2 regions of the Pediococcus sp. AC40 genome follow, and region 2 is predicted to be linked to the other one. Evidence: a T-box and tRNA genes for the amino acid it is inferred to sense, from the RefSeq annotation. Region 2 holds a T-box; the other holds one or more tRNA genes.

Region 1 (3,215 bases), 950 kb from region 2:
TAGCGCCTCACCAAGTGTTGGCAATTAACCGGGGAGAAAAGGAAAAGGTCCTCCGGGCTAAGGTTGCGGTGGAAGAAGCGGGCATTGAGCGCTATTTAAACTTTCGTTTGGTACAAAAGCATCGGGGCCCGGCGGTGGCGCTGGTGCAAGCAGCCTATCGGGACGCCTATAAACGGTTTATTGGGCCAGCAATTGAACGAGAAATGCGTGCGGAATTGACTTCCATGGCGGAGCACCGTGCAATTAAAGTTTTTGGAGAAAATTTATACCATTTGCTGATGCAAGCACCGCTCAAGGGCAAAGTGGTCCTCGGGTTTGACCCTGCTTACCGTACCGGGTGTAAACTGGCCGTAATTGATGAAAACGGGAAGTTCTTAGATAAACTGGTGATTTATCCGCACCGTCCGGCTCCCCAAGCGAAGCGAGCCGCGGCTGCTAAGCAATTAAAAGACTTCATTGAAAAATACCATGTGGAAATGATTGCGATTGGAAACGGGACCGCTAGCCGGGAATCCGAAGAATTTGTGGCTCAAGTCATCAAAACGATTGCGCGACCAGTTTACTACGTAATCGTCAACGAGGCCGGAGCTTCCGTATACTCAGCTAGTCCGGCTGCTCGTGCAGCGTTTCCTGATTTACAAGTGGAAGAGCGCAGCGCAATTAGCATTGGCCGGCGTTTACAAGATCCGTTAGCAGAGTTGATCAAAATCGATCCCCAAGCGGTGGGAGTCGGCCAATACCAACACGACGTTGCCCAAAAAGATTTGCGTGAACAGTTGGACCACGTGGTGGAAACCGCGGTTAACCAGGTGGGGGTCAATTTAAATACCGCCAGTCCAGAGCTACTGACCCACATTTCGGGGCTAACTAAAACGACGGCGCAAAACATCGTTAGGTTTCGGGAAGCCAACGGAAGCTACCGAACTCGCCAAGCAATTAAATCAGTGCCGCGACTAGGACCTAAAGCATACGAACAGTCGATTGGATTTTTACGAATTGTGGACGGAGACGATGAGCTTGATAATACGGGAATTCATCCAGAAAGTTATCCGGTGGTTAAAGCCCTAATGAAGGAGCTGGGATTAAACCTGCATGACTTAGGAACCCCCGCTTTTAACCAAACGTTGCAACAGGTTAAGGTCGCACAATTGGCAGCTCAGCTGCAGGTCGGAGAAGAAACGCTTCACGACATTCTCGAAGAATTGCAAAAACCGGGGCGGGATTTGCGGGATGAAATGCCGGCACCATTATTACGCTCCGACGTCTTAACTTTAGAGGACCTCCAACCAGGGATGCAGCTGCAAGGAACCGTCCGGAACGTCATCGATTTTGGCGCGTTTGTCGATATCGGCGTTAAACAAGACGGTTTGGTACACATTTCTAAACTAAAAAAAGGCTTCGTCAAACATCCTAGTGACGTAGTGGCGGTGGGGGACATCGTTACCGTTTGGGTGGAAAGCGTGGATACCAAGCGAAATCGGATCCAGCTCACCATGATTCCGGCTGAGGAACAATGACTGACTTAGAGCTAACTCAATTAACGCGTCGACTGGCTAAACAATTCTTTAACCAAGCTTATCCTTACGAAGCGCGGTTTAACCGCCGCTTAAGAACGACGGGCGGTCGCTATTTTTTAGCGGACCATCACATTGAAATTAATCCCCTTATGCTAAGCGAATTTGACGAGGAAACCTTAGTAGGCGTAATTAAACATGAACTAGTTCACTACTGGTTGCACGTGCATCATGAAAAACCAGATCACCGTAACCCGCATTTTAAGGAGTTGCTGCAGCGGACGGGCGGTTTACGCTACGCACCAGTGACGTCTAAGCGTCGGACTACTACAACGGGGCGATTAGTATACCAGTGTAAAAAATGTGGTCAGCTTTACCATCGCCAACGCCGAATCAACGTGCGACGCTACGTTTGTGGACGTTGCGGGGGGCGCTTGGGGTTAAAACACTAATAAAAATATTTTTATAAAAAACACTTGCTAGCTAATGGTGGTTTTGCTATTATTATCTAGTAAGGTTTTTGCGGCCATGGCGGAATTGGCAGACGCGCAGGATTAAGGATCCTGTCCGAATTTACTCGGGTGGAGGTTCGAACCCTCTTGGCCGCATTGTGCTACTGATTGGGGAAGGAGCCGTGATTCAACTAGGTTGGGTCGCGGCTCTTTTTTTGTCAAAACCTAACCTGATCTACGGCAAGCTATTGATACACTTGATACACTAATCAATACAGTTTAGTGTATCAAAATAGTGTATTAACAAAAATGCTTGAATTCGCTTACGTTAGGCTTAGTGTATTTTGGCACGGTATTTGCTTATATACTTAATGGAAGCTAAACATACTGTGTTAGCGGTGTGTTGGTCCTACTGATTACCATTTGGTGGCGGTAGATCGACAGCTGGCCACAATTTTATTACAAATTTAACTTTTTTGGGACGTTGTGAAAACGCTTTTGGGATGGTTAGGAGTTTTGAAATTGAAAAGGCTGTCAGGAATTTATTTTAACTAGTTGCAGGTTTAGAACTTATTTTATTTTTTCAACTGTAACAAATAGAAAATGGGAGGTATACAGACAAATGGTAGGAATTATCATTGCTAGTCATGGTGAATTCGCCAAAGGCATTTTGCAATCCGGTTCAATGATCTTCGGTGAACAAGAAGACGTTAAGGCCGTAACCTTAATGCCTAGCGAAGGCCCTGACGATCTCAGAGCAAAACTTCAAGAAGCAATTGCTTCTTTTAGTAACCAAGACCAAGTATTATTCTTAGTCGACCTATGGGGAGGCACTCCATTCAACCAAGTTAACAACTTGTTTGAAGAACACAAGGACAAATGGGCAATCGTTGCTGGTTTGAACTTGCCAATGTTAATTGAAGCATATGCTTCTCGTCTATCGATGGAATCAGCACAAGAAATTGCTGCACACATCATTGACACAGCAAAAGAAGGGGTTAAGGTTCGTCCTGAAGAACTTCAACCTAAGGAAGCTCCAAAGGCTGCTGAAGCAGCTGCACCGGTTAACACAGGTAAACCAGGCCACTTTGATTACGTGTTAGCACGAATCGATACTCGTTTACTTCATGGTCAAGTTGCTACTTCATGGACGAAGACTACTAACCCGGATCGGATTATCGTTGTTTCTGACAATGTTGCTAAAGATAACTTACGTTCATCAATGATCAAGCAAGCTGCTCCAGCTGGC
Region 2 (3,215 bases):
TATTAAGTTGCAGAAGGGATACTTTCCCATTTTTATATAAAGAATTATTTTCGACGTTCAATTGCCAATAGGATTGGCGGTTGATGGACTTGATTAATGAATTCGTAGCGTAAACAGGTAAATTGGTGTTGATCTAAATTTGCAGTAAACTCAAGCAATTTAGCTAATTCAGCGGCACCTCCGGGATGGCCGTAATAACAAACTAGAACGACCCGACCGCCAACCTTTAATAGTCGCAGGCATTGTTGTACTGCCGCAATGGTAGACGCCGAATGGGTGATGATTTGCTTGTCACCACCAGGCAGGTAGCCGAGGTTAAAAACGGCACCGGAAATCGGAGTATCCACGTATTGTGCCAATTGGTCGTGACTGTCCTGGATTAGTTGCACGTGTTGGTGATCAGGCAACTGCTTTTCTATCCGTGCTTCCGTCGCGGATAGGGCCGCTGCTTGGATGTCAAAACTGAACACTCGTCCTTGTGATTGTACTAAATTGGCCAAGAAAAGGGTGTCGTGACCGTTGCCCATGGTTGCGTCAACAACGTGGTCACCAGGTTGTACTACCTCTGCCAACAACCGGTGGCTGTACTGCATTGCGTTATCAAGCATGTTGGGATTCCTTCTTTCGATAAAATATCCAGTGGGTGGTTTGCAAGATTACCAAACCCAGTAGTAGTCCAGCCGTAACGTCGCTGGGATAATGGACGTTTAGGTAGACGCGTGATAATCCCAGAAGGAGCATCAGAATTATGCAAGTTAAGATCCAGCTAATCCGCCATTTAGGGGAGCGGACCGTTTGGGTAGTGAGGAAAATTAAACTGCCAAATAGCAGCATTGCCGCCACTGAATGCCCGCTGGGAAAACTGTACCCCCCAATCGTGATTAAACGAAAATGTGGGCGGGGACGCTGAATCCAAAGTTTAATCAGGTGGTTGATCGCGTTGCCGAGCACCACGTTTGCAAGGAAGAAGGCGGCTAAGCGGTCGAATCCCCGCCACAGCAGCATTCCTAAGATCACGATGCTGATAAAAATGAAGGGTTTTGCGTTCCCCAATTGGGTATAAACTTTGACCAGCGGGGTTAGCCCCGGACTTTGCCAGCCGTGAATGATTTTTTGTAGATAACGGTCGTATGTATGTACCCAATTCCAACGGTTGCTGACCGAGATAACTAAGGTCAGCAGGCCTAGCAGGGGTAACCAGTTTAAAATTAACCAACCAAACTTTTTAAATCGCATTTCATTCTCCTTTAACAATTAAGATTAATTTTACCATATCTAGTTGTAATCGTTGGTGGTTACTGGTATGATAATGCTATCTAAATATTACTGGTTAAAGAAGTAGTAACTAAAAGATTACTGTCAGAGAACGGATGGTTGGTGTGAATCCGGAGTACCTTTTAGTGAACTCGTCTTTGTAAATCTGTCCTTGAATTTTAAGTAGGGGATGGCGTGTTCCGCGTTATGGATTTGAGTGTGCGTTAGCAAAACTAGGTGGTACCGCGGAAATTTTCGTCCTAAAGATTCTTTTTGAGAGTCTTTAGGCTTTTTTATTTTAAAAAATTCGCCAATTCATCTAGCAATGGCTACCAAGCACGGTTAAATTAATCCGGAAGCAACCAGTAAATAATTAATGGAGGAAAATATGGCTTACAATCATAAAGAAATTGAACCTAAGTGGCAACGCTATTGGCAAAAACACGAGACTTTTAAAACGGTTGAAAGTGAACAAAAGCCGAAGTACTATGCTTTAGATATGTTCCCATACCCATCTGGGCAAGGACTGCACGTGGGCCATCCTGAAGGCTATACTGCTACAGATATTATGTCCCGGATGAAGCGGATGCAAGGATACAAGGTATTACATCCAATGGGGTGGGATGCCTTTGGATTACCTGCCGAACAATACGCAATGAAGACGGGGAACAACCCGAAGGACTTTACTGCGCACAATATTAAGAACTTTAAACGTCAAATCCAGTCCCTAGGTTTTTCATACGATTGGTCACGGGAAGTTAACACGACCGATCCCGAATATTACAAGTGGACCCAATGGATTTTTGAACAACTCTACAAAAAAGGGTTGGCTTACGAAAAAGAAACGTTGGTTAACTGGGCGCCCGACTTAATGGGTGGTACGGTTGTGGCTAACGAAGAAGTGGTGAACGGAAAGACTGAACGCGGTGGGTTCCCAGTTTACCGGAAGCCAATGAAACAATGGATCTTAAAAATCACTGCTTACGCAGACCGGTTGATCGATGACTTAGATTTAGTAGATTGGCCTGACAGCATTAAGGAAATGCAAAAGAATTGGATTGGTCGTTCGATTGGGGCCAGCGTCTTCTTTGATGTGGAAGACAGTGACCAAAAGATCGAAATCTTTACCACCCGTGCTGACACTTTGTATGGGGCAACGTACTTAGTTATTTCGCCAGAACACCCGCTAGTTGACCAATTGACCACCCTTGAAAGCAAGGCAGCGGTTGAAGAATACAAGCAAGCGGTCGCGACTAAGTCAGACTTGGAACGGACCGATTTGAATAAGGACAAGACCGGAGTCTTCACTGGTAGTTACGCAGTTAACCCCGTTAACGGCAAGAAAATTCCAATTTGGATTGCGGATTACGTATTGGCTTCATACGGTACCGGAGCGGTGATGGCGGTTCCAGCTCATGATCCTCGTGATTACGAATTCGCTAGAAAGTTCAAGATTGACATTGTGCCAGTTATCGGCGGCGGTAACCTTGATGAAGAAGCTTATACCGGCGATGGCCCACACATTAATTCTGGTTTCTTAGATGGTTTAAACAAGCAAGAAGCTATTGATAAAATGTTGGATTGGTTAGAAGAACACGGAGCTGGTCATAAAAAGGTTAACTACCGGTTGCGCGACTGGGTCTTCTCTCGCCAACGCTACTGGGGCGAACCAATTCCGGTAATTCATTGGGAAGACGGCGAAACTACGCTGGTTCCTGAAGATGAACTTCCGTTACGGTTACCTGCTACGGACAATATCAAACCTTCTGGTACGGGTGAAAGTCCACTCGCTAACTTAGAGGATTGGTTGAACGTGGTTGACGAAAATGGACGGAAAGGCCGGCGGGAAACCAACACCATGCCACAATGGGCAGGCAGTTCCTGGTACTTCTTACGCTACGTGGATCCTAAGAACCAAAACAAGATTGCCGACGAAGATTTACTCAAGGAATGGTTACCGG

The links. A T-box is a leader RNA that pairs with one kind of tRNA and senses whether it is charged. The one in region 2 lies ahead of leuS (leucine--tRNA ligase), so its partner is inferred to be a tRNA-Leu.
Region 1: it has a tRNA-Leu gene. The T-box ahead of leuS (leucine--tRNA ligase) is inferred to sense a tRNA for this amino acid. The anticodon was not compared.

What each region holds. Positions count from the first base shown of each region.
Region 1 covers NZ_CP127012.1:1,648,531-1,651,745, reverse strand. The annotation lists gene NL111_RS08215 (Tex family protein) at 1-1,517, shown strand, start outside; gene NL111_RS08210 (SprT family protein) at 1,514-1,966, shown strand; tRNA gene NL111_RS08205 (tRNA-Leu) at 2,037-2,122, shown strand; gene NL111_RS08200 (mannose/fructose/sorbose PTS transporter subunit IIA) at 2,589-3,215, shown strand, end outside.
Region 2 covers NZ_CP127012.1:696,686-699,900, forward strand. The annotation lists gene mnmM (tRNA 5-(aminomethyl)-2-thiouridylate-methyltransferase MnmM) at 45-608, opposite strand; gene NL111_RS03415 (phosphatase PAP2 family protein) at 601-1,236, opposite strand; T-box leader at 1,318-1,520, shown strand; gene leuS (leucine--tRNA ligase) at 1,643-3,215, shown strand, end outside.